3 regions of the Serratia sp. NA_13 genome follow, and region 2 is predicted to be linked to each of the others. Evidence: predicted binding sites of a transcription regulator. Region 2 holds the regulator's gene; each other region holds the start of a gene.

Region 1 (10,511 bases), on a different contig from region 2:
GTCACCATCAGTGGTTTCCACGGCCGCTTTGACGGCAAGGCGATCATTCGTGGCGAGTGGGTGCTGAACCATCAGGGCAATCTGACTAAACGTCCATTCAGCCTAGAGCTTAAACAGGGTGAAGACGGCTATGATGCGTTGGTGCGGACATTGGCACAGGGCTGGCAACAAGAAGCTCAGGATATTGCCACGCAAGCTGGTCGTTTTTAGAAATAATTTGTACTAAATCGGTCTAACCCCTTTCGGCGAGAAATATTGGGTTTTCTCGTCGCAAGGGGTTTTTATTTTATTTCAATAAGTTAGCTTCCTTCCTATCTATCAGTCAGTTAGCAAATTCTGCGTGCGTAGCTCACAAATATGACATTGGCGTGAATTTTGCGCATTGATTTTCGCTCCATTTAGCGCTATTGCTTAAACGTGGCTGCACAAAAAGCAGCCATTGTTTTCTTTCCACCAGACCAAAAAAGTGAGGGAAACGAGGCATGAAGAGACAGAAACGCGATCGTCTGGAAAGGGCGCATTCGAAAGGTTATCAGGCAGGTATTTTAGGACATCCGAAAGATCTTTGTCCTTATAAAACGACTGTGGACAGCCGGTCTCAATGGCTGGGAGGTTGGCGAGAAGCCATGGAAGACAGGGCTGTGACCGCTTAAGCGGCTCCCTGTCAAATAAAAGGAACAACCTCCGCCCAGCGCGGAGGTTTTTGTTTCAGGCAATATTACCCTTGCCAGCGTTTCAGCAAAATGCTCGCATTCACACCACCAAAACCAAAGCCGTTTGACAGTGCATAGTTTATGGCCATGGGCTGCGCTTTGTTCGCAACCAGGTGCAGCCCCTCGGCCGCCGGATCCGGACTTTCCAAATTCAGCGTGGCCGGTGCAATCTGATCGCGCAGCGCCAGTGCAGTAAAGATGGTTTCCAGCCCGCCAGCGGCACCGAGCAGATGACCGGTTGCTGATTTGGTTGAGGTGACCGCTACGCTGCCCTGAGTACCGAACAGATGTTTAATGGCGTTAATCTCGCCCAAATCACCCACTGGGGTGGATGTCGCATGTGCGTTCAGATGTTGAACCTGCTCTGGTGTTACGCCAGCCTGTTTGAGGGCAATTTTCATGGCACGGTAGGCACCGTCACCATCCTCGGCGCCAGAGGTCATATGGTAGGCATCTGCACTGGTGCCGTAACCGACAATTTCAGCTAACGGCGTTGCCCCACGGGCCAGCGCATGCTCCAGTGTCTCAATCACCAGCATGCCGGCACCTTCACCCATAACAAAACCGTTGCGTGCGCTGTCAAAAGGGCGTGAAGCGGTGACTGCAGCTTCCGCAGGCGTTGTGGACATGGCACGCGCCGCCGCAAAGCCACCCAAGCTAACAGTGTCGATAGCCGCTTCCGTACCGCCACACAGCGCGATATCCGCTTCATCGTTGCGAATCATGCGCACAGCATCGCCAATGGCTTGTACCCCTGCGGCACAGGCCGTCACGGGGGCGCCAATAGGGCCCTTGAACTGATGTTTAATCGATACATGGCCGGCGGCCAGATTAACCAGGAACGAAGGGATGGTGAAAGGCGACAGGCGTTTGGCACCACGGCTGTCGGTGGTGCGTACCGCATGGGCAATGGCTGGGAAGCCACCAATGCCGGAAGCGATCACTGTTGCCGTACGTTCCTGTTTGTCTTCAGTATCAGCTACCCAACCTGCCTGGCGGATAGCCTCATCGGCTGCTGCCATGGCGAGCAGGATAAAGCGGTCCATTTTCTTCTGGTCTTTTGGCGCAACCGAAAGGTCGGGATCGAAGCCCGCTTCGGGGTCCTGTTCCAAAGTGGGCACCTGACCGCCGATTTTCACCTGCAGGTCGGCGATGATCTCTTCTGGCAGCGGGCGAATGCCGGACTGGCCGTTCAGCAGACGCTGCCAGATAGCCTCTACGCCGCATCCCAGTGGCGAAACGGCGCCCATGCCGGTAATGACTATACGACGAGTGTTCATAGTGACTCCTTGGATGATTCAGGGGGGAATGCAGAAAGGTTCTGCAGCATCAGGGCCGCGCGCTGGCGCATGCCTTCGGTCGCTGCCGGCCCTGGCGCTAAAGTAATGTTATGCAGCGCAATCGGCTGCTGAGTACTGCTGTCTATCAGTTGCACGCGTATGGGTTGCCCGGTACGACGATCGACCAGTTCAGCACTGATACCGTCATCGGCCAGGTGGGTATTCCCCCAGTGAAACAGGGCTGCAAGCACTGGGAAAAAATCTTTGCCGCGCTCAGTGAGCAAGTACTGGTAGCGTATCGGTCGTGTTTGGTAGCGTTGTTTATACAGTATGCCGCTTTCCACCAGATACTTCAGGCGACGGGTCAATATGGTGGGTGAAAGCCCAAGGCTCTGTTGGAACTCATCAAATCGGGACAAACCGTGAAACGCATCGCGAAGTATCAGAATGCTCCACCATTCCCCGACGCGGTCCAGTGAGCGAGCTACCGGGCATGGCATGTTATCAAAACGAGTTTTTTGCATGGCATACCTCCTTGTTACTACAATTATTGTAGTTACTATTTAGTCGCTATGGATACAACGATTAAAAGATAACTAAGGGAAATAAACGGCGACCGAGAAGGCCGCCGTGATTGCGGTTAGAACGCCGCAGTGTCCTTGAACAGGCCCACTTTCAGATCGCTGGCGGTGTAAATGACCTGACCGTCGACCAGGACTTCACCATCGGCCACACCCATAATCAGTTTACGGATGATCACACGCTTGAAGTTAATGCGATAGGTGACTTTCTTTGCGGTTGGCAGAACCTGGCCGGTGAATTTAACTTCACCCACGCCCAGCGCACGACCTTTACCTTCGCCGCCCAGCCAGCCGAGGTAGAAACCGACCAACTGCCACATGGCATCCAGACCCAGGCAGCCTGGCATTACCGGATCGCCGATAAAGTGGCAACCAAAGAACCATAGGTCCGGATTAATATCCAGTTCCGCTTCCACATAACCCTTGTTGTAGGTACCACCGTCTTCGGTCATTTTGACCACGCGGTCCATCATCAACATGTTACCTGCCGGCAACGGCGGGCCACCAGCGCCAAACAGTTCGCCACGGCCGGATGCTTCGAGGTCTTCTTTCGTATAGGAGTCGCGTTTTTCTACCATGTTCTCAGTAAACCTTATTTTATTGAAGGGCGCAGATTAGCTTACACGTGTACGCTGAACAAGTCCGATCAGCCGTGGTTGAACCAGTTGAGCCAACGAAGTGGCCATGGCCAGCGCCGGCGTTCCTGCGGATTCACCTGTGCTATCCGTTCCTGAATGGCCGCCAACAAGTTCGGTTGCTGTTCATCAGAGTAGGGGTAACCAGTGAGTAATGGCAAGGCTTCCGCAGCGCTATTGACGGCCCACAGATGGAACTGCCCCTCACGGACTGCATCGACCACGTCCTGATGCAGACACAGATGGCGCACATTGGTGGCGGGCAGGATAATACCCTGTTTGCCAGTCAAACCACGACGTTGGCAAACTTCAAAAAAGCCTTCGATTTTTTCGTTGACGCCGCCAATCGGCTGTACATTACCGAATTGGTCGACAGAACCGGTTACTGCAATCTGCTGGGTAATTGGCTGTAACGACAGTGCGCTGATAAGCGCGCACAGCTCAGCCAATGAGGCGCTGTCCCCGTCCACTTCACCATAAGATTGTTCAAACACAATCGAAGCAGAGAAGGGCAGCGGTTGGTCCAGCTCCAGTTCGGAAATCAGGAACGCCTGCATAATCATCATGCCTTTGGCATGCAGATTACCACCAAGCTCGGCCTTGCGCTCAACGTCGGTGAACTCACCATCGCCAAGATGCACGACACAGCTGATACGGGAGGGTTCACCGAAGCTGCGCGGATGGCCAGGGTATTCCAGCACCGACAAACCGTTGATCTGACCGACGACTTCGCCTTCGGTTTCAATCAGGATTTGGCCCAGCTCAATTTCATCCTGCATCCGTTCGGCAAGGTAGCTTTCACGCCACTCGCGCGCATTCAGCGCGGCTTCAAACGCTTTGGCATTGATGCTTTCTTCTTCGACATACAGCGCGGCTTCGGAAAGTTGCTGGCCGAGCCACAGCGGTGACAGTGGCAGGTTGCCTTGATCACCACTGTGACGTACTGCCTGTATCATCAGCGGGTACCAGGCATCGGCTGCCAACGGCGGCAGTTGCTGCTCTTCGATGAGGCTATTGACGTAGCCACACCATTGCACCATGTCATCGACTTCGGTGAGTTGCAGATCTTCCTCGTATTCTCCGTAGACTGACTGCTCACTCAGCTCCGGTTCAATATCATGGAAATCGGCAAGGCCGTGACGATCGCCTACCACAATCAACCGCAATTCCAGCGGCATGGCAGGAATGGTAATTGGTAATGGGCGTGTTTCATCCGGGGAAACCCAGTGGAACTGACGTTGGGTGATCATCTGCTTCAAACGTAGCCACAGCAGCGGCTGAGCCAGCAGAGAACGCGCAGACAGGATAAGTACACCACCGTTGGCCTGATGCACCAGGCCGGGCTGCAGGTTGATTTCACCATTGTGGATCCGAACGCAGCCAAACAGCTGTTCAGGTTCAACCCACTCTTGATACACGCAGGCACCACCGGCGGCAAAGGGTTCATCACCCTGGCTGGCGGGTTCTACGCTGACCTTGCTGCCCTGGATCACATAGTGACTGCCCTTGAACGCGGTGTTCTGCGGCTGCAGTTGTTCAACTGCTTGGGCGATCAGCGCCAGATACTCACGCGTTTCTTGCGCTTTCAACAACATGAAACGCGGTGGTGACTGTGGATGGCAAAACAGCGTCAGTGCGTTTTCCAGCCGAGGCTGAATAGAGGCAAAGGACACGGGGGCCAACTGCGCGGCGGTATCAAATATCGCTTGATAAGGCGTAACGTCCGGCAACAGTGATTGCCATTCAAGTCGGTTATTGGTCAAAGTGTTAGATGCAATCGTCAAAAAGGGAAAGGGCGATTATACAAGAATAACGGCAGCTTGATAGATGCAGAGTTACAGTTGATGTCAGGGAGTTTGACATCGCGCGATGACTGTGCAAAAAACAGTCTAAAACGAGGTGTAATTGCCGGGGAAATTCGGCGTAAAGCTGTTATGCTTAATAAAGTTACGCGGTCACTGAAGAGCTCACGATGAAATATCAGCAACTGGAAAATCTGGAGAGCGGTTGGAAATGGAAGTACCTGGTGAAAAAGCACCGGGAAGGGGAAGCTATTACCCGCCACATTGAAAACAGCGCTGCTCAGGAAGCCATTGACGAGCTGCTGAAGCTGGAAAATGAGCCGGTAAAAGTGCTGACGTGGATTAGCCACCATATGAATCCGGAACTGGATAACCGGATGAAGCAAACTATCCGCGCACGCCGTAAACGTCATTTTAACGCAGAACACCAACATACGCGTAAAAAATCTATCGATCTGGAGTTTCTGGTTTGGCAGCGTTTGGCCGCGCTTGCCCGTCGCCGTGGGGTGACTCTGTCAGAAACAGTGGTGCAGTTAATCGAAGATGCGGAACGTAAAGAGAAGTATGCCAGCCAGATGTCATCATTGAAGCAGGATTTAAAAGCTATTCTCGGTAAAGATAAAGAGTAAACCCACTAGCCAGCCAGCTCCTATCACGGAAGGGGTTCCTGGTTGCCAATACCACTGTAATTTAGCCGAAAAAAAACCCCGCATTGCGGGGTTTTTTACTAAGAGTGGTAGCTTAGCCTTGTGGCTGAGTTACAACGTCTTTGATACCTTTAACTTCGATCTCTACGCGACGATCTGGTGCCAGGCAAGCGATCTGTGCTTTGGTAGCACGACCAGCTTTGTAGCCACAGGTGTTGCCAGTGACGGCATCAGCTTCGCCCATACCACGTGCAGAGATTTTGTCTGAAGGAATACCTTTAGATACCAGGTAATCAACAACGCTTTGAGCGCGTTTTTCAGACAGTTTCTGGTTGTACTGGTCAGAACCAACGGCGTCGGTGTAACCCAGAACTACAACAGAACCATCTTTAGGATCCATGGAGCTCAGCTGAGTGTACAGCTGATCCAGAGCCTGTTGGCCTTCAGTTTTCAGGGTAGATTTGTTGAAGTTGAACAGCACGTCAGACTTCAGAGTGAAACGCTTGGTTTCAACAACTGGAGCCGGAGCTGGTGCTGGAGCAACTGGAGCAACAACATCATCCTGACCGAAACGGTAAGAAACACCCAGGCTCAGCATGGTGTTGTCTGGACGAGCGCCGACAGTACCTGCATCACCGATGTTGCTAACGAATTGGTAGTCCAGGCGGGTAGCCCAGTTTTTGGTCAGTGCGTATTCAACACCAACTGCTGCCAAAGGAGAAACGCCGGTGTCGTGGTCGCTCAGACGAGTGCCATTACCGTAGTTAGCTTTGGAATCTGCACGCCATACCATACCACCCAGACGAGTGTAGATGTCCAGATCGTCTATGATTGGGTAGCTCAGTTTAGCGGCCAGTTGAACGCCCTGCGCTTTGAAAGCACCGTTGTTCACGCTGCCTTTGTAAGGCATACGGCCAAGCCAGTCATAGCCCAGCTCGAAGCCCAGGTATTGGTTCGCCTGGTAACCCAGGAACGCGCCAGCACCCAGTTGATCTTTATGGGTCGGACCATTGCCGATACCATTCTGGTAACCGTTGCCGTAGAAACCAGTGTCATGGTACTGGGACCAGCCCAGTTTAGCACCGGTGTACCAGGTATTATCTTTTGGGGCGGCTTGCGCTACTGTTGCGAAACCTGCCAGTGCCACTGCTAATGCGATAGCTGTCTTTTTCATTTTGCGCCTCGTTATCATCCAAATAGGCAATGAGCTTTAAAGCTGTTTTAAGCCCTTGGTTAAATTCCTTCGCCAAGGTTTGAGCCCTCGTTTGTTACTCTGCCAGTTTATCTGGCGTTATAGAGCAACCTTGGCGATGTAAAGTCTACAACGTGGCGCGAAAGTTACAAGTGTGATGTGATAAAGCTCTAAAAAAAAACGCAGAAATATACATATTTACTAACATTAACCGGCAAAAAAAACGAGCATTTTAACCTTGGTTTTGGGGCGCGGAACCGCAGCCACACTCGCTTTGTCCCTGATCCCATAAAGGTTCCCTTACCTAGAGAAGAAAATGATGGGAAAAATCCTAAATTTACTTAATGATACAAAGAAGAGTGAATTTTTAGGGTGGAACAGTGTCCGTGAATCGGGTTTATGTCACGTTGAGGACGCATAATGAACCCATAAGCGTTACCTAATTCTGCCGCACGCCTTAATTTTAGACGATCTTCTTCTGTAAGATCGGGCAGCCATCCAAGTACTACACTATAGTTACCCGTCAGCAGCGCTTTTTCCATCGCTTCAACCGTGTCCAGCGGGTTAATTTGGCTCAGCTGTATCACTTTTCCAACCGGCAAGCCGGACTGTTGTAGCCATAACTTACTCAGTTTTTGCTGTGGCGTCAGCCATAACAACCAACGTGACTGCATTCCCAGTTGTTGCAGCAGAGGTAGCAACAATTGCGCTACTGCGGGCTGATGCTCGTTGTAAACAAGTTCACTGATAAGGCCATTCGCTTTGCCGGCATCGGTGCTCTGTGCAGCATTATTCAGCGCAAAAGAGGTGTGGCTGAAATGGGGTTTGTAGAGTGATTGAGTACGCATAAAGTATCCCGCCCGTAGTGTCACTGTATGTTTATACAGTACATCCAGTTGTGTTTAAGATCAACTCAAATATTCGTAGTACATCGCATAATTGCGATCATTTTTCATACACAGGACGTTTGTGATTGGCATGACTGCAGATAGTGCGTATTTTTCTAATTACTTGTTCACGTTACTTTTATTTCATTGGTGTGGGGAATGATAGAACACTAATCTACACAAGGAGAAGGCTATGAAAGGGACATCAAGTGGAAGGATCATGCAGGCCAAAGCGTATTTTTACGCATTAGGCGGCATTACTACACGCTCGCAATTTGGCGGTTATGGGTTGCTGGCTGATGGCGTCATGTTCGCTGTGATTGCCGAAGGGGAGCTGTATCTTCGTGCGACGGATAGCCTGGAGCCAGCTTTTCGCTCTCGCGGCATGGTCAATATGGTGTACTCCAAGCGAGGGGTACCTATTACCATGCGTTATTACTGGGTCGATGAAACGCTGTGGCGCGACAGGAGAGAGCTTGTGGAGTTAGCCTGGCAGGCTATTCGTGAAGCGCGACGAGAACTTAAGGTTAAAACGGATAATCAGGGGCGGCTGAAAACCTTACCCAACATCGACATCAATATGGAACGGTTACTTTGGCGTGCAGGCATTCGTAATGTTTATGATTTGCGCCTGAATGGTGCCAAACACAGCTATCTTCGTCTTTTGCAGCAGAAGCGCAATTTAGGATTGCGGGTACTGCTTTCTCTGGGCGGGGCCATTGCCGGTTATCATCATGAGGCTCTACCTTCGGAAATACGCAGTGAGCTGACGCATTGGTTTGAACGTACTATGTCATTGCTTAGTCACGGACATAATCCGGGAGTCCGGTGCCTGATAAAAGGCCCCGGGTGATCAAGCCAATTTGCTGATTTGGGTATTAAGCAGGGTAAGTTCCGGCAGCAGCTCAATGACCAGTCCAATTTGCTGCAACACCAACTGATCTTTGCTTTCCGGTTCCGGCGCAGCGTGCACAATACGTTCAGCCAGGCTTTCCAATGCCTGAGTGATGCGCCGGTCGTCCAGTTCTTCCTGATGCAGGGCTCCATCAACATAACAAACCGCATCATTTAACAGCGCCAGCGTAGCAGGGTTGTTCAGACGCTCACGGTGTGCACCCAACGCAGAGATATAACTCAACAAGGTGTGGTTTAAACACAACAGGCGGAAGGCGGCTTCCTGAACCCCTTTATCCGCTTTTGGATCGGCAGACATATTTGATATCACCGAAGCCAGCTCTGCATCACTGTTGTGTGCATCCCGGCGAGCGATACGATAGGGAAGGCCGTTGTCTTTACCCTGATGATATTGCACCAGAATGGCATCCAGATAACGGCAGTTGGCGTCCAGCGTTTTAGTGACGACTGCCGATAATTGGCGAAACTTCCAGTCTGGCCAGATAAAACTGACTGCCGCCCAGGCGATGGCGCATCCCAGAATCGTGTCATAAACCCGAGGTGCGGCCACCTCAAAACCTTCACCCAGCAAGTTAAAGCACAGCAATACCAGCAGGGTAATAAACATTGTGGCATGGGCGTATTGCACGGTCCGAAAAGCGAAGAACAGAACGCCGCTGATGACGATCAGCACCATCTGGCCTTCCAGCGAGGGTACAAAATAGAGGATTGGCAGGCCGATAAGAATACCGGCCAGCGTGCCGATAATTCTAAGCGCCAGCCTGCGACGCGTGGCGTTGTAATTGGGTTGGCAGACAAACAGGCTGGTTAACAGGATCCAATAACCGTGCTGCATGCCGGTAAACTGAATAAAGGCGTAGCCCACGCACAGTACCACTGACATGCGGATAGCATGACGGAACAAGGCAGACTGAGGTGTTAGATGGCGGCTGATACGCAAGCGAATATCGCTCCAGCCAGTGAGCCGGTCATCCGACAGACTATTCTCTTCCGCCAGGCCACTGGCCAGTGCCTGCTCGGACTCAATATTTGCAAGTTGGGCGTCAATCGCGCGCAAATTTTTCAACAGGTGCGATAGTGCTTTGGTCAGCTCACTGTTTTCCGGGGTGATGGCAATGCGAGTCAGTGCTTCTTCAATACGGCCAAAGGCAGGTTCGAAACGAAGGTTGTGCTGATACTTTTGCCGCAGCAAAATCGACTGTGCCAACTGTTGGCAGGCGCGAGCCTGCATGCTGAGCAAGCGCTGGAAACGAAACAGAATATCACTGTGACGAAACTGTCGACTCAGCGCCTGATATTGAACATGGGAGGAACTTGCGCGCTCATGGATATCCTGTGCAACGAAATAATAATGCAGCGTGCGGCGAGTTCCGCGTTGACCCCGATCGCCTTTTAGCCGCGTCAGCAATGAAACTTTGGTCTGGTTAAGAATGGTCACCAGGGCGCTGTTGGCCATGGCAACGTCCATCCACGGCAGGTCTGCATCATGCTCGACGTCCGGGTCAAACAGGTTGGCCTTGGCATCCAGATAACTTGCCAATTGGTTGTAACAACGCGCCAGATTTTCCTGCAGAGGTCGGATAGGAAAGATCAGGTGACCAATCAGCGTCAGCAGGTTGTACCACAGGGCGCCAATGATCAGCAGCGTCGGCTGTTGATACCAGGCGTCATACATTGAGGTGCCGAGCATGGTATAGACCGCGATCAGCAAGGCACCAAAAGCAATGGTGGCGTAACGTTGCCCCAGGGCACCCAGCAAAATAAAACCGCAGGTAGAGGCAGTGAGGCCAAGAGCGAACAGCCACGGATAAGGAAACAGCAGCTCAATGGAGGCGGAAGCGACAAAAAAACACACCAGT
Region 2 (10,511 bases):
TTCCTTGTACCTGCAGGTTTAGCGTCAAGGGGATAAAAACGCCGGACCTTTAAAAGGTAGCTTGTGGCCGCAATCCGCTGCGGCCCAGCGCGCTACCAACGATACTTGTTGTGGTCTTCCCAGGATTTAACTTCTTTCTCGGCCGCCTCTTTCTGGTAGCCGTAACGTTCCTGAATTTTACCGACAAGCTGTTCACGTTTCCCTTCAATGACCGTCAGATCGTCATCGGTCAGCTTGCCCCACTTTTCCTTCACTTTCCCTTTAAACTGCTTCCAGTTACCGTCGGCTTGATCTTTGTTCATAACCTCTCCGTTACCTGTGATTAGTCAGTTTTAAACGCCTGTGGCCGGACTTAACTGAGTAATTATTTCGGTCAATTGACCTGAATAAAAGGATTGTCAGTTCCAATTCATTCCGCCAGCCACATGATTAACTATAGCTACAGATAGCGAAAAAAATAAAAACTCAGGATAAAAATTCACAAAAACAATAAAACACAGTAAAAACACCAAAATAACAGCAAGTAAGCGGAAACAATTTCGCTCAAGAAAATGTAACTTAATATGAATTAAAATATAAATAAAACTAATGATTAATCATTTTTGATTGCGCCACATCCGCTGCAAACCAGGTCCCTCGCACCCTGTGGCAATGCCAAATCCACCCGAGAGCAAGACCACGTAACGCAAGAAATACCGCCAACGCCAGCCACAATCCATGGTTGCCTAATACAGGCAAGGTAAACAGCGTCAGCCCATAACCGGCGGCGGCTACTGCCATGCTGTTACGCATTTCTGCGCCGCGGGTGGCCCCAATAAACATGCCGTCCAACAAATAGCACCATACTCCCACCAATGGCAGCACTACCTGCCACGGCAGATAGTGGCTCGCCAGCGCGCGCAGTTCCGGTAAAGAGGTCAACGCCGCTATAATTTGCGGCCCGGCAACGGCATAGAGCAGCCCAAAGCCCAACGCCACCAGACAGGCTTGCCGACAAGCCGCACGCCATACTTTGCGCAGTTGGCTATCGTCACGGGCTCCATAGGCATGCCCCGAATGCGCCTCTACCGCGTAGGCAAAACCGTCCAGCGCATAAGCGGTGAAGGTCAGCAAATTCATCAGCACCGCATTGACCGCGACCACCTCGCCACCAAGCCGGGCACCGAAGATGGTCAGCGAGGCAAAACACAGTTGCAGCAGCAATGAACGCAGCATAATGTCGCGATTCAACGCCAGCAGACGCCGCAAATTACCGCGCCAGGCTTGGCGCAGCATCGGCACAGAAATGCCGCGTATGCGCATCACGCGCCAGGCCAGCCATAATCCCAACAGCAGCGTGGCATATTCAGAAATGGCAGTCGCCGTAGCGGCCCCCTGCACGTTCCAGCCCAGTCCCATCACCAGCCAGATATCCAATACGATATTCAACAGGTTGCCGACAATCAGCAGGATCACCGGTGCGCGCACATATTGCACCCCGAGCAACCAACCCAGGATAACCATATTGGCCAGTGCCGCCGGGGCACTCAGCCAACGGATCTCGAGGAATAAGCGAGCCTGTTCCAGCACCGTCCCATCGCCACCGACGATTCTTAGTGCCAACTCAATCAGCGGATAGCGCAGTAACACAATCGCCGCCCCAGCCAACACTGCCAGCAGCAACGGCTGCATAAAGGCTCGTGCCAGACCCTGCGGATTTTGCGCCCCCAACGCCTGTGCGGTCAGCCCGGTGGTACTCATACGCAGAAACAGCAACAGCATAAACAGGAAGCTGGTCGCCATGGAGCCAACCGCTACGCCCCCCAGATAGGTAGGGCTGTCGAGGTGGCCGATCACTGCGGTATCCACCAGCCCAAGCAGCGGCACGGTGATATTGGAGAAAATCATGGGCAGCGCAAGGCGCCACAGGGCTTTATCGGTATCGCTGGTGAAGGCAGAAAGCAGGCGCATAGTGAAATGTTCCCGTGTATACCCGTCATCTTTCAAGTTGCAGTGTTGTTATCTGCACTCAGTTATGTGGCCCGTCCATGGGCCACACCCCTTTGGGGCCGCTGCGAGCAGCATTCAAATCTGCTCCCGGCAGATTTGTCACCCCAGTTACTTACCTGAGTAAGCGCCTGGGGATGAGCGAGTTGGCCGCTTAGCTGCAACTTGAAAGCTATAGGGTATATAGTGAATCAGATATGACATCGCCCCAGAGCTGGGGCGACTTGAATCAGAGGACGATGTTTAGGCGCGAGGATTAAACCCAGTCGCCATTGCGGATCACACCGACCGCCAGACCTTCAATGGTGAAATTCTGCTGACGCAGATCGACCACAATCGGCTGGAATTCACTGTTTTCCGGCAACAGCTCAACCACGTTACCGTGCTTTTTCAGGCGTTTGACCGTGACTTCATCTTCAATGCGTGCCACAACCACCTGGCCATTACGCACGTCCTGAGTTTTATGCACTGCCAGCAGATCGCCGTCGAGAATACCGATGTCACGCATTGACATGCCGTTGACCCGCAGCAGGAAATCTGCGCTCGGTTTGAACAGGGAAGGATCGACCTTGTAGTGCCCTTCGATATGCTGTTGCGCCAGCAGCGGCTCACCGGCGGCGACACGGCCAATCAGCGGTAAACCCTCTTCATCTTCCATCAGCAGGCGAATGCCGCGCGAAGCGCCGGAGATAATCTCGATAACGCCTTTACGCGCCAGCGCTTTCAGATGTTCTTCTGCGGCATTTGGCGAACGGAACCCCAGACGCATGGCGATCTCGGCGCGCGTTGGCGGCATGCCAGTGGACGAAATATGATCGCGAATCAGATCATAGACCTCTTGCTGTCTGGTAGTTAGTGCTTTCATTCCGCCCCCCTGTTTGTTTATACAGTCTTGCTGTGAGTATATACAGGTAACTGCAGCTTGGGAACCGAAGAGTGAATAAAAATCAGGGATTAGCGACACGGGTCGCAATGCAATGCCGCCACTCAGGCAAAGTGCTGCCACAGCACCGAACCCCAGACGAACAGCGCCAAAATAATCGCCAGTGAGACCGCCGCCGAGCCCATATCCTTTGCCCGACCGGAAAGCTCGTGATGCTCGGTCCCCACTCGATCGACAATCGCCTCAATCGCGCTGTTGAGTATTTCGACGATCATCACCAACAGCACAGATCCGATCAGTAAAATGCGCGCTATCGCACCTACGTCCAGCCAAATCGCCAGTATGATAGCCAGCACGGTCGCCACCAATTCCTGGCGGAATGCCGCTTCGTGCTGCCAGGCAGCGGAAAAGCCTTTATAAGAGTAGCCGGCGGCTTTAATAATACGGGTCAGGCCGGTTGCTTGGTTTGCCATGTTTTTGAGTGCCTTTAGCAGAGATAAGTCATAATTAAACAGTCTAGGCCAGGAAACTCTCCCGGCTCACGGTTTTCCAACACCACAGATCTGCTACCCGGTTTCTGGTATGCTTGCGGCGCATTGCTAACAAGAGGCTTCACGTTGTTATGTCAGGTTGGCGTAAAATTTATTATAAACTATTGAATTTACCACTTAAACTGTTGGTAAGAAGTAAGGTTATCCCTTCAGATCCGGTCACGGAGTTAGGGTTGGATCCCTCACGGCCGATTTTGTATGTTTTACCTTATAATTCCAAGGCGGATTTGCTGACGCTGCGCACCCAGTGCCTGGCGCAAGATCTGCCCGATCCCCTCGATCCGCTGGAGATAGACGGCACCGTGCTGCCAAGCCACGTGTTTATTCACGACGGGCCGCGCGTATTCCGCTACTACACGCCGAAAGAAGAGTCGGTAAAGCTGTTCCACGACTATCTGGATCTGCACCGCAGTAATCCGGATCTCGACATTCAGATGCTGCCGGTTTCGGTGATGTTCGGCCGCTCTCCAGGGCGCGAAGGTCATGGTACCCCACATCTGCGTCTGCTGAACGGCGTGCAGAAATTCTTCGCCGTGCTGTGGCTCGGCCGCGACAGCTTTGTCCGTTTTTCCAATACCGTTTCGCTACGCCGCATGGCCACCGAGCACGGTACGGACAAAATCATTGCGCAGAAACTGGCTCGCGTAGCACGCATGCACTTCTCGCGTCAGCGTCTGGCCGCCGTCGGCCCAAGCCTACCTGCCCGTCAGGACCTGTTCAACAAGTTGTTGGCGTCCAAGGCGATCGAAAAAGCGGTCGAAGACGAAGCGCGCAGCAAGAAAATCTCCCACGAAAAAGCCCAGCAGAACGCCATTGCGCTGATGGAAGAGATCGCTGCCGACTTCTCTTACGAGACGGTGCGCCTTTCCGATCGCGTGCTGAGCTGGACCTGGAACCGATTGTATCAAGGCATCAACGTCACTAACGCCGAACGCGTGCGTCAGTTGGCGCAGGACGGGCACGAGATTGTTTATGTGCCCTGCCACCGCAGCCACATGGACTACCTGCTGCTGTCCTACGTGCTGTATCACCAGGGGCTGGTCCCGCCGCACATTGCTGCCGGTATCAATCTCAACTTCTGGCCGGCTGGGCCGATTTTCCGTCGCCTGGGTGCTTTCTTTATTCGCCGTACTTTCAAAGGCAACAAGCTGTACTCGACGGTATTCCGTGAATACCTCGGCGAGCTGTTTACCCGCGGTTACTCGGTGGAATACTTTGTTGAAGGCGGCCGTTCCCGCACCGGACGTTTGCTGGAGCCGAAGACCGGCACCCTGTCGATGACCATTCAGGCGATGCTGCGCGGCGGTAGCCGTCCTATCACCCTGGTGCCGATTTACATCGGTTACGAACACGTAATGGAAGTGGGCACCTACGCCAAAGAGTTGCGTGGCGCGACCAAGGAAAAAGAGAGCCTGCTGCAGATGCTGCGCGGCCTGCGTAAGCTGCGCAATCTCGGCCAAGGTTACGTCAACTTCGGTGATCCACTGCCGTTGACCGCTTATCTGAACCAGAATGTGCCACAGTGGCGCGAATCCATTGACCCGATCGAAGCCCAGCGCCCAAGCTGGTTAACGCCGACGGTCAACGATTTGGCGGCCAAGATTATGGTGCGTATCAACAATGCCGCCGCCGCCAACGCCATGAACCTGTGTTCCACGGCGCTGCTGGCCTCACGTCAGCGTTCGCTGACCCGTGAGCAGTTGCTTGAGCAGTTGGAGTGCTACCTGCAACTGATGCGCAATGTGCCTTATGCCGGTGACGTTACCGTACCCACCCAGACGCCGGATGAGCTGCTGGACCACGCGCTGAACATGAACAAGTTCGAAGTGGAGAAGGATAACATCGGCGATATCATCATCCTGCCGCGTGAGCAGGCGGTGTTGATGACCTATTACCGTAACAATATCCATCATCTGCTGGTTCTGCCGTCGCTGATCGCCACTATTGTGATGCATCACCGCCGGGTATCGCGCGCCGAACTTCTACGGCAGATTGGCCTGATTTACCCGATGCTGAAGGCCGAGTTGTTCCTGCACAACGACAAAGAACAACTGCCGGAAGTGCTGCGGCCACTGATCGACGAGATGATCCGTCAGCAGCTGATCTGCGACAAGGGTGACAGTCTGGTACTGAATCCAGTCCGCATCCGTCCACTACAGTTGTTAGCCGCCGGTGTCCGTGAAACGCTGCAGCGCTATGCCATCACCATGTCGATCCTCAGTGCCAACCCAAGCATCAACCGTGGGGCATTGGAGAAAGAGAGCCGCATTATGGCCCAGCGTCTGTCGGTGCTGCATGGCATCAACGCGCCAGAGTTCTTCGACAAGGCAGTGTTTTCCACTCTGGTGGCGACGCTGCGTGAGGAAGGTTACATCAATGACATCGGCGATGCGGTCCGTGAGCACACCATGGAGGTCTACAACATGCTGAGCGATTTGATTACCCCGGAAATCAAGCTGACCATCGAGAGCGTCAGTATGCCGGCGGAAACCAACGCGTTGCCGGAAACGGTCGCAGCGGAAGAGAAAGAAGACTAACCCATTGCTACAAAAACAAAAAGGCACCCTCGGGTGCCTTCAAACTGATGACAAACCTCATTCCTGCCCAGAGCGAGTAGAGGCCGATAAACAAAAATCAGGAAAATCAATTTATTGATTTTCGGCTGCTCACCACAAAGCAGGAAAAACCACGCTTTTTCCTGCTTTGTCAGCAACCTAAAGGCACCCTCGGGTGCCTTTTTTACTGAGGTAACGCCTTAACCCTGCCAGTAACTCAACGCGATGCCGATAAACAGCACCAGCCCGACATAATTGTTATCCATGAACGCCTTGAAGCAGGCGTCACGCTCACGGGTGGCAATCTGTTTTTGCTGATGGATAAACAAGGCGCCCGCCAGCAACAGTGACCAGTAAAAGGCCCCGCTCATCTGCGTCAGATAACCTACCCACAGCAGCAGCAGCAGCGTAGCGAACTGCAGCAAACCAACAATCAGCTTGTCGTAACGACCAAATAAAATGGCGGTAGATTTAATGCCAATCTTCAGGTCATCGTCACGGTCAACCATCGCATACAGCGTGTCGTAAGCCACCGTCCAGCAAATATTGGCCAGCAGCAACACCCAGCAACTCAATGGCAAGGATTCACTGACGGCGGCATAGGCCATCGGGATACCCCAGCCGAACGCCGCGCCAAGAACAAACTGCGGCAGATGAGTGACCCTTTTCATAAACGGATAGGCCCACGCCAGCGCCAGCGCCGCCAGTGACAGCCAGATAGTCATCGCATTGAGCGTCAGCACCAGCCCGAACGAGACGAGCACCAATACCACAAACAGCACCTTGGCCTCTTTCTCGCTCACCCGGCCACTCGGCATCGGACGAGTGGCAGTTCGCTTCACGTGGCCATCTACAGCACGGTCGGCATAGTCATTCACCACACAACCGGCAGCTCGCATCATGAAGACCCCAGCCACAAACACCACCAGGATAGACAGCGACGGCACGCCCTGTCCCGCTATCCAAAGTGCCCACAGCGTCGGCCACAGTAATAACAAGGTACCAATAGGTTTATTAATGCGCATCAGATGGCTGTAAGCCTGCCATTTGCTTTGAATCACGCTTCCTTCCAAGGTCTTTTCTCTCCTCATCATTCGGGAACCGAACTTCCTGTCGCGTACAGCGGTGAAGCCGGTAAAAACAGTTCGGTCAGTAACAGCGGCTTACCCGCCAGCCGCAGGCGGGAACGGCGCGCCCACAGTGCATCTTGCCGTCCAATATGAATGTAATCGCGAGTCAGTTCATCGCTGCTGAACAGATAGCGGCCCAGTGGCAAGGTGCCCAAATCCACCAGTGCCAGATCAGGGCCTGTCAGCGTTTCCAGCGGAATCACCGTACGCCCCAATAGCCAGGGCTGGTTGTCGCCCAACAACACAACTTCACGCAGCCAATAGCGCGGACTGTCCGGCAGATGTTCCCCCTCTTCCCCCAGTTGGTCGCAGGTAACAAAACATTCGCGTTGTGGTTCGACATGTACCCGTCCACAGTGGCGTTCAAAGCGGCGCGTCATGGAACCTGGCTCCATCAACCAGTCACTGACGGCGGCGGGTGCCGGAGGATGTTGCGCGGTTAACCACTCCAGCGGCGGTAGGATCGAATCCCTATTGCCTGACATTGTTCTACTCCATGCCTGACACCGCGCCCTGCGGCTGCGCCAGACCAGACAAACTGTTAACAGGCGCTCATTGTAACGCAGAAATTCAAAAGCGGCAGGCTGATTCGAGGGGGGCCACACAGCAAAACTTCGTGCCTTAAAAGCACCGCTTTGTCATCTTTCTGCCATCTGTTTTCTTTACCTTCATTCTCCGGCGCGATGGGGATTATGTGATCCTCAGCAAAATTTCACCCCTGCAGCATTGTTTTATCTACGCGCGTAGATACCCTTGTACTGCAGCGTTGAATCGCCAACAGTCAAAAACTTTGTCAGCAAACCTTCTTGCCGACATAAGGCTGCGTCCCGCAATAGTTCGTGAGCGCCTCTGGCGGTCATTTGAGTGCGCAACAAGGCGCGAATCGTGAGGTTTGGTGGGCCAAATAAGCGGCTCGTAACACAGATGCGCGCTCAAATGGCCCCAACCCTTCGGGTCGCTCCCCAAAAGCCCGTACTCTGCGTTGTCAGGCTTGAACGTAGGCCCGCTATGCCCTGCACCCTCCGCCTTGATTACGGGCTTTTGGAACTGCGACGGCACCACGACCTATTGCGGGGCACAGCCTCTGGAAACCATCTTTACCGCGTTCACGCTACAGGTGTGGCGCAGAAGAAAAGAGGATATCAATGCCATGAGCGAAACAACGCTTGCAACCCCACAGGCCACCGCCGAAACCTTGGCAGCCGATGAACGTTTGACCACCAAAGAAGGGCGCTGCCAATTCTGGCGCGCCACTTTCTCGTGCTGGCTCGGCACGGCAATGGAATATGTCGATTTCGCCCTGTATGGCCTGGCGGCCGGCATGGTGTTCGGCGACGTGTTCTTCCCCGAAGCCACCCCGCTGGTGGCGTTGTTGGCCAGCTTTGCCACCTACTCCGTCGGTTTTATTGCCCGTCCTGTCGGCGCGTTGGTTTTCGGCTGGATTGGCGACCGTAAGGGCCGCCGCGTGGTGCTGCTCACCACGGTAGCGCTAATGGGTGTCTCTACCACTTTGATCGGGCTTATCCCTTCCTACGCCCAAATCGGTGTCTGGGCCCCCACCTGTCTGGTGATCCTGCGTTTTGCCCAGGGCTTCGGTGCCGGGGCAGAGCTTTCCGGTGGCGCGGTGATGCTGGCAGAATACGCCCCGGCCAAACGCCGTGGCCTGGTTGCCTCGATCATTGCGATAGGCTCCAACAGCGGCACTCTGTTGGCCTCGTTGGTATGGTTACTGGTGTTGCAGTTGGACAAGGCCGATCTGATCGCCTGGGGCTGGCGTATCCCGTTCCTCGCCAGCATCCTGATCGCCGGGGGCGCTCTTTACCTGCGCCGTCACGTACGTGAAACCCCAGTATTTGAACGCGAACTGCAGCAAAACCGTCAGCGCATGCTGGACAACGTTCCCGTGGCAGCGGATAACCGCAGCTACCTGCAACGCACCAAAGCCTTCTGGATCATGCTCGGTCTGCGTATTGGTGAAAATGGCCCGTCCTATCTGTGTCAGGGTTTTATCGTGGGCTACGTTGCCAAGGTGCTGATGGTAGATAAATCGGTGCCGGCGCTGGCGGTGATGATCGCCTCGTTGTGCGGTTTCCTGGTGATCCCGCTGGCGGGTTGGCTTTCTGACCGCTTCGGCCGCCGCGTCACCTACCGCTGGTTCTGTCTGTTGCTGGTGCTGTACGCCTTCCCGGCCTTCTGGCTGCTCGACAGCCGTGAACCGGCGATAGTGATTTCGGTGATTGTAGTCGGCATGTGCATCGCATCTCTGGGCATTTTTGGCGTGCAGGCGGCCTATGGCGTGGAACTGTTCGGCGTCAAAAACCGCTACTCAAAAATGGCATTCGCCAAAGAACTGGGGTCGATCCTCTCCGGCGGGACCGCACCGCTGATCGCTACCGCACTGCTGGCCGGTTTCGGTCACTGGTGGCCTGTCGCCTGCTATTTTGTTGTAATGGCGGGCATTGGCTTAATCACTACCTTTTTTGCACCGGAAACGCGCGGCCGCGATCTTAACCTGCCGCAGGACGCGGTGTAATCAGGGCGTACAGGAAACCAACTTGGATAATCAATCCGCGCGGCGCATCACCCGCGCCGACGTCGCCCGCGTCGCGGGCACCTCGGTCGCGGTAGTCAGCTATGTGATCAATAACGGCCCGCGCCCAGTGGCAGAAGCCACCCGTCTGCGGGTGCTGGCGGCGATCGAGCAAACCGGTTACCGACCGAACGACATCGCCCGGGCGCTGGCTTCCGGCAATACCCTGACTTATGGATTAGTGGTTCCCGATATTTCCAACCCGTTTTTTGCCACAATGGCACGGGCGCTGCAACGCGAAGCCTTCAAACACGGCCGCGTGCTGCTGTTGGGGGACGCCGGCGACGACCGCCAGCACGAACACGATCTGATTAATCACCTGCTGCGCCGTCAGGTTGACGGCCTGCTGTATACCAGCGTCGATCGCCATCCCTGGTTTGATCTGATCCGCTATTCCGGCACCCCCTGCGTGATGATCGATACTATCGACAGCCATGCCGGCATCAGTACCATCCGCGTTAATGAACGCGACGCCGCTTGTCAGGCCACGCGCCACCTGTTGCAACACGGCTATCGGGCTCTTGGCATTTTTGTTGGTCCGCTAACCATGCTCAACGCACAAGATCGCCTTAACGGCTGGCGTGACGCGCTGATTGAAGCGGGTATTACGCCGCGTGAAGAATGGATTTTTGAAGCCCCCTATACCCGCCAGGGCGGCTATCAGGCCAGCCAGAAAATGCTGCAAGGCCCCCGCCCACGCGCCATATTCACTTCCAACGAACAGCAGGCACTCGGCTGCCTGTCAGCGCTGGCGGAACATCAGCTGCGCGTGCCGGACGATCTGGCTATCATCTGTTTTAACGGCACCCAGCAATC
Region 3 (10,511 bases), on a different contig from region 2:
GCCGCCGGCTTCCTGGGCAACCGTGACGGCGAAGGGGAAGGCAACGGCAACCCGATGATCTATTTCGGCGTGTCGATGGTTCTGGAGCTGGTATTCGGCATCCTGGCCAGCATTATCACCATGTGGTTCTCACGTCATCGTGAGTTCTATGCCGACGCAGGCTCCGCCAAACTGGTGGGCCGCGAGAAGATGATCGCCGCACTGCAACGGCTTAAAACCAGCTATGAGCCACAGGAAGCGGGCAATATGATGGCGTTCTGCATCAACGGCAAGTCCAAGTCGTTCAGCGAACTGTTCATGTCGCACCCGCCGCTCGATAAACGTATCGAAGCACTGCGTTCAGGTCAGTATCTGAAGTAACTTTCAGAAAGTAAAAAACCCCGGCTCGCCGGGGTTTCAGACTGATGACAAACCTCATTCCAGCCCAGATCGAGTAGAGGCCGATAAATAAAAATCAGGAAAATCAATTTATTGATTTTCGGCTGCTCACCACAAAGCAGGAAAAACCACGCTTTTTCCTGCTTTGTCAGCAACTTAAAACCCCGGCTCGCCGGGGTTTTTTTATGTTCGTTATTTGGCTTGCTGACTGCTTGGCTCCGCTTGTGAGCGCGGCTGGGTAATGCGCAGGCTGCTGACCGCCGCCGCCAATGTGGCAAAAGTTCCGGCCAGGATCAACGAGGCATGAGTGCCGGAGGTGGGGAACAGGTTGAACATTAACGCCACCAGCGCGGCTCCCGAGGTCTGTCCCAACAGCCGGGCGGTGCCCAGCATGCCGCTGGCACCCCCACTGCGGTTGCGTGGGGCGGCGGAAATAATGGTGTGGTTATTCGGTGACTGAAACAACCCAAAACCGGCACCGCATAGCACCATGCGCCAGATGATATCCAGGTCTGAAGGGTTTTGCGGCAGCAGCGCCAACAAGAACAAACCCAGAGCAAACACCGCGAGACCGATACAGCCTAACAACCCAGCATGAATGCGCTCAACCAGACGTCCTGCAAGCGGTGCCATGACGATAATCGCCAAAGGCCAGGGTGTCAGCAGCAACCCGGTGGCGACCTCGTCGCGGCCCAGCGTGCTTTGCAGGAAGAACGGCAACGAGACCATCGCCAGCATCTGGGCGGCGAAGGAACAAATCGAAGTACCCATCGACAGCGCGAAAATCGGAATGCGCAGCAAGTCCACCGGGAGCAGTGGGAATTGCTGACGCAGCTGGCGGCGAACAAAGAAGAAGCCAATCACCAGCAGCGCGGCGATTTCGCTGAATATCAGCGCCAGGCTTTGGCCCTGGGCAAAGCCGCTGATGGCGGTGATCAGCAACCCGAAGGTCAGGGCGTTCATCACCGCACTGGCCGGATCAAAACGCTGATTCGTGCTTTTTTGGCTGTTGCCGGGCAGGTACTTCATCCCCAGCAACAACGCGACGATACCAATCGGCAGGTTAATCGCGAACAGCCATTGCCAGGAGGCCAGCGACAGGATAGCCGCCGCTACCGTCGGCCCGGCTGCTGAGGAAAAGGCGACAATCAGTGAATTGATACCCATACCGCGGCCGAGAAACCGCTGTGGATAGATAATGCGTATTAACGCGGTGTTGACACTCATGATAGCGGCGGCGCCAAAGCCTTGCAGCACACGAGCAATGGTCAGCGTCGTCAGCGAGTCGGACAGGGCGCAGAACAGCGAGGTAATGCTGAATACCAACAGACCGGCCTGATAGATGCGACGATAACCGATCAGGTCACCGAGCGAGGCCAGCGACAGTAGCGAAATGGTGATCGCCAACTGGTAGGCGTTAACCACCCAGATGGAGCTGGCCGGGCTGGCATTCAGATCGCGCGCGATGGTCGGCAGTGCCACGTTGGCAATCGCGCCATCGAGCACCGAGACGGTGATGCCCAGGGCAATGGCGAGAATAGCCCCATAGCGTTGTGGGACGGGCAGGCCGTCAGTACAAGAACGCATGTTGATCTCGAAGGTATTAATTCGGGGGAGTATTACCATGCTAATCATATTAGTCTGCGATTGCATCCACAGATTCCCGCTCAATTGTAATAACCGATGAGAGTTGAGCGCTCAATTCGTTCCTTCTCAGGCATTTATCCCCAGGGCAGATTGCGTGCTTTCCACGGTACCGCATATACTGAAACTCGTGTTCAAATTTCTTAAAACAGAAAATGCCGGGTAGGATATTGATATTGACTATGGTTAACGCAGACTCAGATAAACAACCGGATGCGGTTTCATCCGTGCTGAAGGTATTTGGTATCTTGCAGGCGCTGGGCGAAGAACGTGAGATTGGCATAACCGAGCTTTCCCAGCGGGTGATGATGTCCAAGAGCACCGTCTACCGTTTTCTGCAGACCATGAAGTCATTGGGCTATGTTTCGCAGGAGGGGGAGTCGGAAAAATACGCGCTCACGCTCAAGCTGTTTGAACTGGGAGCCAAGTCGCTACAAAGTGTCGATCTGATCCGCAGCGCCGATATCCAGATGCGCGAACTGTCGAACCACACCCGTGAAGCTATTCACCTCGGGGCGCTGGATGAGGACAGTATTGTCTATATCCATAAAATCGACGCCATGTATAACCTGCGTATGTATTCACGTATTGGTCGTCGCAACCCGCTGCACAGCACGGCGATCGGTAAAGTGCTGTTGGCCTGGCGTGACCGGGCTGAAGTGGCGCAAATCCTGTCAAAAATTGAGTTTACCCGCAGCACCCCGAACACCCTGACCGATGCCGCGGTCTTGATGTCACAGCTGGATCAGGTGCGTGAGCAGGGGGTGGGTGAAGACATCGAAGAACAGGAAGAAGGGTTGCGCTGCATTGCGGTGCCGGTGTTTGACCGTTTTGGTGTGGTCACCGCCGGCTTGAGCATCTCGTTCCCGTCCATTCGTTACTCGGAAGAGGCCAAAGCCGATTACGTCAAACGGCTGCATAGCGCCGCCCGCAACATTTCCGAGCAAATGGGCTACCACGACTACCCATTCTAATTCCGCCGGTTACCATCAAGGCGTCCCATTCACTGGCAACGCTTTTTTTATTTTAGATTTAGCGGTTTTCAGACGTAAAAAAACCGGGACCTGCTTCAGCCCCGGTTTTTTAATTTCGATGAAATTTACTGGTGAGCCAGTTCCACTTCGTCTTCGCTGTCCATAATGGACTTGTCAGTCTGTTTCATCAGTTGGCTGGTGACGGTACCGGCGGTCATGGAACCGCTAACGTTCAGCGCGGTACGGCCCATGTCGATCAGTGGTTCAACCGAAATCAGTAGGGCGACCAGCGTGACCGGCAGGCCCAGTGCAGGCAGCACAATCAGCGCGGCGAAGGTTGCGCCGCCACCCACACCGGCAACACCGGCGGAGCTGATGGTGACGATACCCACCAGCGTGGCGATCCACAGCGGATCAAGCGGGTTGATACCGACGGTAGGGGCAACCATCACCGCCAGCATGGCCGGGTAGAGACCGGCACAACCGTTCTGGCCGATAGTCGCGCCGAACGACGCCGAGAAACTGGCAATCGATTCAGGTATACCCAGGCGACGGGTTTGTGCTTCCACATTCAGCGGAATGCTGGCGGCGCTGGAGCGGCTGGTGAAGGCAAAGGTGATCACCGGCCAGACTTTGCGGAAAAACTTTGCCGGGTTAACGCCGGTGAAGGCCAGCAGCACCGCATGCACGCCAAACATGATGGCCAGACCGAGGTAAGAGGCCACCACGAAGCTGCCGAGTTTGACGATGTCGTGGATGTTGGAACCGGCCACCACTTTGGTCATTAACGCCAGGACGCCGTACGGGGTCAGTTTCATGACCAGACGCACCAGCTTCATGACCCAGGCTTGCAGGGTGTCGATAGCGGCCAGTACGCGTTGGCCTTTCTCTTTATCGTCTTTCAGCAACTGCAGCGAAGCCACACCCAGGAAGGCGGCGAAGATCACCACGCTAATGATCGAGGTTGGGCTGGCACCGGTCAGATCGGCAAACGGATTTTTCGGCACGAACGACAGCACCAGTTGCGGTACGGTCAGGTCGGCTACTTTACCGACGTAGTTGCTCTGAATAGCCGCCATGCGCGCGCTTTCCTGCGTGCCCTGCACCAGGCCTTCTGCGGTCAAACCGAACAGGTTGGTGACCAGCACGCCCACCAGTGCGGCGATCAGCGTGGTGAACAGCAGGGTGCCAATCGTCAGGAAGCTGATTTTTCCCAATGAAGAGGCGTTATGCAGCTTGGCGACCGCGCTCAAAATTGAGGCGAACACCAATGGCATAACAATCATTTGTAGCAGTTGCACATAGCCGTTGCCGACAATGTTGAACCAACTGATGGATTCTTTCAGTACCGGGTTATCGGAACCGTAAACCAGTTGCAGTGCCAGACCGAACACCACGCCCATTACCAGGCCGACCAATACCTTTTTCGCCAGGCTCCATTGCTTATGGCGGGTTTGCGCCAACAGCAAAAGGAGGGCGACAAAAATCACCACGTTAATAACCAGCGGAAGATTCATCCCCAATGTCTCCAATTATTTTTTCTTATATAAAAATGGCTATGCACCAAGGCGTAGCGATACTAAATATCGTAACAGTTTGCGTAACGGCTCACTTATATCCAAATGGAATTTGATATAACTTTGTGGGTGAATTTGTTTGATTAATAATCTTTTCGGATATTAAATGGCCGTTTTTTTGTGATCACAGTCTGATATTTTTTATTTGTTCGAAATAGGACTGCACAGGAATGGTGCAACCGCCTTGCCAGTAGACAGCGAAAGCGACCAGACACAGGCACAGAGCGCGCTCGAGTTGGTTGCCTTTCTGAGAATTTAGCAGCGGCAGGCGAAAACGCCAGCGGCAAGGCCAAAGCAAGGGCACGCCGGCGGGGGTGAGCATATCTGCCAACAGGTGACTGAAGTAACCGATAATCATCGCATGCAGCACATCCGGCGGGATCGGCCAACTGCGTGGGGCGTCAAGCTGGAACAGTGCCATGCCACCGGCGATCGCCAGCAGGCTATGAGTAAAACCACGATGGCCGAAGGCACGAGAGATTGGAATGGCGATCCAGCGCAGACGCTGGCCTAACACCGATTTTGGGTGATCGATATCGGGCAGCAACGAAGTCAGCAGAGCAGCGGGGATAATATGCCACCAGTCGCCGGTAGCAAGCGATGGTGTCACCTCGGCCTTTTTGGCGAAAATCGCGCAAGCGACAGAGAAAATAAGATGTCCTTCCGCGGTCATACTGCCGTTCCAGCTGATAAACTGTTAATTTATCCAGTATATGGGAAAATTCCCAGTAGTGGAAGCAGTTACCCTGTAACCAATTGTTTATTTTATGACACAATGCGCTATTTTGAAATTAAGCGCTGATGGGGCTTGAAGGGGATAGTCATGGCACCGGGATCAGACCGATGCCGCGAAAATTACGCTAGGTGATCCGGTGTCAGCTGTTCCAGCGTTTCGAGCTTATGGTCGGCCAATGCCCAGCGCGGATCGTCGCGATATTCGTGCGCCGGGATAACAATCGAACGCATTCTGGCGGCCTTGGTGGCAATCATGCCGTTGAATGAGTCTTCCAGAGTGATGCAGCGCAGTGGATCACTGCCGAGGCGCTCGGCGGCGATCAGATACACTTCGGGGTGCGGCTTGCTATATGGCAGATACTCGGCGGAAACCAATTGGTCAAAGTAGCCTTCAAGGCCAAACATCTGCAGCACCTGCTGTTGCATGTGCAACGGCGAAGCGGAAGCCAGGCCGATATTCAGATCCAGACTGCGGCACAGTTCCAGCGCCTGCTGCACGCCTGGCAACAGCGGTTGTTTTTCACGTACCAGTTCTATGGCGCGTTCGATGATCCGCGCTGAAACTTCCTCTTGCGAAACCCCTTGCCACGGCATGACTTGGTACCACATTTTCACCACCAGATCGATGCGCAGACCCAGGGTATCCGGTAGCTTGTGGCGGTCGGACAAATCCAGCCCCAGTGCGCCAAAGATATCCAGTTCCGCCTGTAGCCACAGGGGTTCTGAATCGATCAATAAACCATCCATATCAAAAATAGCGGTTTCAATGCGTTGCGAATAGGTCATTAACGGTTAACTCCTTGCCGGCGCCGATGAATGTGGCAAACACTTTATCATCGCTGACGGCGAGACTAAAACTTTTGCCTACCGGGCTGACCCCGGCCAAAGCGCAGGATACGCCACACTTCCCGCAGCTTTAACCACCAGCGCTGATGTTGGCGCTCGGTGACCTGCTGTAGCATGCGCGCATAGTCCAGCACCAATCCTGGCGTCCAGGTCATGCTTTCGCCACGGCTGCGCAGCACCGCCAGCATCCACAGGTTGGGATCGAGCACCAGCAACAGAAAACGTCGCCACAGATGCTTATCGCCCAGTACGCCTTCCAGCGCGCTGTCGAGTGCCCGAATCACTGTGGTGGAACAGTTGCGACGGGTCAGATTGTAGGTGGTGTCCTGCCGATAGCGTTGCCAAAAAGCGCGCAGCGCCGTCGGGTTATAGCGATGAAACTGGATTTTTTTATCCGGTGGGCACCAGGCCGCCACCTCTTGCTGCAGGCTCGGCAGAAAACGCCCGTCGACGTTGTTTTGCTCGCCGGAATGTAGCAACTGGCGGAAATCCTGTGCGGAGTGGCTGATATTGTTAAGCGGATAGTGGCTAATATACAGATCCGGATCGAGTGCCACGGCAGCATGCCCGGTGGAGATGTTACCGTCGCCGTCTACTGCGGCTATGTAGCGGTCGACGATGTAACGTCGGCGAGCGTCTTTTGCCGAACCTATTGGCGTCCAGACGTACAGGTTGAGTAGGCTGGAGTCATGCGCCCATTGTAGTCCCGACTGATCCTGATTTTGATTCAGAGAAAAGCTTTCCAGCCGGCGTGCAATGCGCAGCAGCGCCCAACCGGAAAGCAGGATCATTACGCCGAGGCAAAAGGGCACCGTCATGCGGTGTGGTGCCGGCCAGCCGAAAAAGATCATCAATGAAAGCAGAATTTCACCGCTGCCAGCGAGCGCTACCGGCTTCCAGCGGCTGTGCTGGATCACCGTGGAGGAGGCGATACGTACCGCGCCGTCAAGTAACAGCGCACTGCCAAATACCAACGTGGCGACAATGTTACCGTCTGCAGGTACGTCAAAAATCGTAAAGGCCATAAAGATAAAGCCCAGGCCTTTCAGCAGCACCGGTCGGCTGGCGGAAGAACCTATCACCAACGCGGCGGAAATCGCCACCAGCCCCTCCAGCGCCAATATGACTGCCAAGGCATCTAACGCCAGCACCGAACGACCATCCTGCAGAATGTCGAACAGCATCAGCATGCCCACGCAGATCCACAACCAGCCGAACAGCATCAGCAGGCGGCGCTGCCCGTGCAGCGCCTGTGTGCCCAACAATAAGATAATCAGCCGGATCATGGTGGCCCCTGTCTAAACGGATTGATTTAACTATATAACTATTTAATGGTAACGCGCGGATGTCGTTAAGCTGTTGATTTCGGATAATCCCGGCTACGCTTGTAGCACAATAACGGTGAAGAAAACGGTGGGCGAGTTTCAGTAACTACAGGTAGACTTAGTCAATTACGGTTACGTCGCTTACAAGGGGAACACATGACGTATCAACAGGCTGGGCGCATCGCCATTATCAAACGTATTCTTGGCTGGGTGGTTTTTATCCCGGCGTTGCTTTCAACGCTGATCTCAATGTTGATGTTTGTTTATCAGCACAGCGAAAAGACTAAAGGCATCAATGCGGTAATGCTGGATTTTGTCCACGTGATGGTCGATATGGTGCGCTTCAATACGCCGTTCCTGAATATCTTCTGGTATAACTCGCCGGTCCCGGACGTCGAAAAAAGCCTGTTCAGTGCCGCTAATTTCATGTTTATCGTGATTTATATTCTGATTTTTGTCGGGCTGGCGCTGCAGGCTTCAGGTGCGCGCATGTCACGCCAAGTGAAATTTATTCGCGAAGGCCTGGAAGACCAGATGATCCTCGAGCAGGCCAAGGGCGGCGAGGGGCACACCCGTGCGCAGTTGGAAGAACGTATTACCCTGCCGCACCACACCATTTTTCTGCAATACTTCCCGCTGTACATTTTACCGGTGGTGATTGCGGTGATCGCCTGGTTTGTTATCAAGCTGCTCGGCCAACTGGCCAGCGCGGTTTAAGGTGAGATAAAGTTGAGGCGCTGGGTTCAGCGCCTTGATTTTTATCGCGGCTAGGAATGCAGCAGTGTTTCCACCGCACGCTGGGCCTTGACCAGATGCTGGCCACCAAACAGATTGCTGCGGTTGAGCAGGTAATACAGCTGATACAACGGCTGACGTTCGATAAATCCATTCTCCAAAGGCCAGATGCTTTGGTAACCGTCATAAATCTGCGGCGGCAGCTCCGGATACAGTGGCAGCATCGCCAAATCGCACTCTCTGTCGCCCCAATAGCAGGCTGGATCAAACAGCAAGGGGCCGTTGGCAGTTAAAGCGCAGTTGGCAGGCCATAAATCGCCATGCAACAGTGAAGGCTGCGGCTGATGGTGCTGCAGGCGGAGATACACCGCGTCAACAATCTCATCAATATCCCCGAAGGTCATGCCTTTCTCTGCCGCCATTTGCAACTGCCAGCCAATACGCTGCTCGGCAAAAAACTCTGACCAGCGGCGCTGCCAGGCATTGGGTTGCGGAGTGGTAGACAAATCGTTGTCGAAGTCGAGACCGAACTGCGGCTGTTCGCTCCATTTGTGCAGATGAGCCAGTTGTTGGCCAAGACAGTAGGCGCCGTGGGCATCAAAGGGTTTCAGGGGGTGATACTCCAGCAGCAGGAAACTGTAGTCGCGATCGCTGCCGACGCCGTATACCTGCGGGACCCGCACCGTTTTACTGCGTGCAAGTAACTCCAACTGGTCGGCCTCGGCGGTAAAGATGGGCAACAGTTCCCGGGCATCGCATTTGACAAACACCTGGTGGTCACCGTAACTAACACACCATGCCGGGTGAATATCGCCCCCTGGCAGTTCGGTTTTTGCGCGGATTTCTGCGCTGCCAAGATGTTCACTTAACAGACGGCTAACGGCTTGCCACATGGTACACCCCCTCTGTGTTGCCTGCGAATTCATTAGGTTAGCGTCTTTAGCCTGAAGAAAACACGACCTGGCGCACAGCTGGCACCAACAACAGGCGATTTTCTCGCCACTCGCGTTTGCTCAAAGTATATACGCTATTGATTAATTTAAGTACGGCGCATGTTGCAACTTGCCGGCGTGAGAGCGATGTTTATCAGGCTGATTGCACATGTCGCGACAGTAGAATCTTAAGATGGCCTTTACTATCAATGAGATGAGAAATTAATGGAGCAAAACCAGCAGTGGCAGAGCGGTGAATACCGGATTAACAGTGATAAGAGTGAATTAAATATCGCCTTTATCCACGCTTTTTTGACCACCTCGACCTGGGCGAGTGGCATTTCGCTGGCGACGGTGCAGTTGTCCATCGACAACAGCCTGTGTTTTGGTTTGTATCATCAGCAACAACAGATTGGCTTTGCCCGTCTGGTTACGGATTACGCCACTTTCGGTTAGCTGTGCGATGTGTTTGTCTCTCCGGATTATCAGGGGCAGGGGTTAGCGCGTTGGTTGATGGATTGCACGTTGAAACACCCTGTGCTGCAACGGCTGCGACGAATTATGCTGGTGACAGGTACTGCGCCGTGGCTGTACCAGAAAGCGGGTTATGAAGCGGTGAATCGTGAGGATTTTGTCTGGCAGATTGTCCGGCCGGATATCTACCAGCAGGAGTAACATCAGGCGGCGGTGCGATTGGGCACCGCCGCCTGTTTCAAGGTTTGACGTTGATTAAGCTTTCTTCGTGACGTTGTAACGGTCTGAACTTGCTGTAGAGCAGAGCGACCACAAACAGAATCGCCTGAACGATCACAATGCAGGGGCCGGTGGCCCCGTCAATGTGAAAACTGATCAAGGTGCCGAGCACGCAGGAGAACACCGAAACTACCGTGGCGACCATCAACATGCGATCGAAGCTGCGGCACAGCATAAAGGCAATAATCCCAGGTGCGATTAACATCGCAATCACCAGAATCACCCCCACCGCCTGCAGCGAAGCGACAATGGTCAGCGCCAGCAGGCACAGTAACCCGTAGTGCAACAGCTTCACCGGCAGGCCAATCACCCTGGCATGGTTGGGATCGAAACAGTAAAGCATCAGATCCTTGCGTTTGAGCAACACCACCAACAGGGTAATACCGGCCATCAGCAGCGTCTGTTTCAGTTCGACATCGGTAATACCCAGCATGTTGCCGAACAGAATGTGGCTCAGATGCTGATCGGTATCGACGCGTGAAAACAACACCAGCCCAAAGGCGAACATGCCAGAGAACACGATGCCCATCACCGTATCCTCTTTCACCCGGCTGTTTTCTTTCAGGTAACCGGTGGCGACTGCGCAGAAAATACCGGAGAAAAACGCACCGA

Evidence for each region. The regulator LexA, encoded in region 2, represses DNA repair genes until DNA is damaged. The targets are predictions, from matches to a motif close to TNCTGTATGTACATACAGNA.
Region 1: the regulator LexA is predicted to act here: its motif matches at 7,720-7,739, upstream of sulA (SOS-induced cell division inhibitor SulA).
Region 3: the regulator LexA is predicted to act here: its motif matches at 5,266-5,285, upstream of ACUTSU_RS00660 (metal-dependent hydrolase).

What each region holds. Positions count from the first base shown of each region.
Region 1 is NZ_JBQZFV010000007.1:23,421-33,931, reverse strand. It holds gene pqiC (membrane integrity-associated transporter subunit PqiC) at 1-210, shown strand, start outside; gene rmf (ribosome modulation factor) at 483-653, shown strand; gene fabF (beta-ketoacyl-ACP synthase II) at 719-1,993, opposite strand; gene ACUTSU_RS12005 (winged helix-turn-helix transcriptional regulator) at 1,990-2,517, opposite strand; gene fabA (bifunctional 3-hydroxydecanoyl-ACP dehydratase/trans-2-decenoyl-ACP isomerase) at 2,634-3,152, opposite strand; gene ACUTSU_RS11995 (AAA family ATPase) at 3,221-4,972, opposite strand; gene matP (macrodomain Ter protein MatP) at 5,182-5,640, shown strand; gene ompA (porin OmpA) at 5,753-6,832, opposite strand; gene sulA (SOS-induced cell division inhibitor SulA) at 7,192-7,698, opposite strand; gene ACUTSU_RS11975 (TfoX/Sxy family DNA transformation protein) at 7,931-8,590, shown strand; gene yccS (YccS family putative transporter) at 8,591-10,511, opposite strand, start outside.
Region 2 is NZ_JBQZFV010000005.1:47,617-58,127, reverse strand. It holds gene ACUTSU_RS10050 (CsbD family protein) at 93-302, opposite strand; gene dinF (MATE family efflux transporter DinF) at 586-1,950, opposite strand; gene lexA (transcriptional repressor LexA) at 2,243-2,851, opposite strand; gene ACUTSU_RS10035 (diacylglycerol kinase) at 2,974-3,342, opposite strand; gene plsB (glycerol-3-phosphate 1-O-acyltransferase PlsB) at 3,492-5,957, shown strand; gene ubiA (4-hydroxybenzoate octaprenyltransferase) at 6,176-7,069, opposite strand; gene ubiC (chorismate lyase) at 7,066-7,590, opposite strand; gene ACUTSU_RS10015 (MFS transporter) at 8,256-9,638, shown strand; gene ACUTSU_RS10010 (LacI family DNA-binding transcriptional regulator) at 9,661-10,511, shown strand, end outside.
Region 3 is NZ_JBQZFV010000001.1:144,160-154,670, forward strand. It holds gene htpX (protease HtpX) at 1-360, shown strand, start outside; gene ACUTSU_RS00645 (MFS transporter) at 571-1,965, opposite strand; gene kdgR (DNA-binding transcriptional regulator KdgR) at 2,205-2,996, shown strand; gene ACUTSU_RS00655 (L-cystine transporter) at 3,122-4,513, opposite strand; gene ACUTSU_RS00660 (metal-dependent hydrolase) at 4,698-5,246, opposite strand; gene hxpB (hexitol phosphatase HxpB) at 5,429-6,094, opposite strand; gene ACUTSU_RS00670 (HdeD family acid-resistance protein) at 6,160-7,440, opposite strand; gene ACUTSU_RS00675 (YniB family protein) at 7,636-8,196, shown strand; gene ACUTSU_RS00680 (fructosamine kinase family protein) at 8,247-9,107, opposite strand; partial or broken gene ACUTSU_RS00685 (GNAT family N-acetyltransferase) at 9,372-9,821, shown strand; gene ACUTSU_RS00690 (metal ABC transporter permease) at 9,859-10,511, opposite strand, start outside.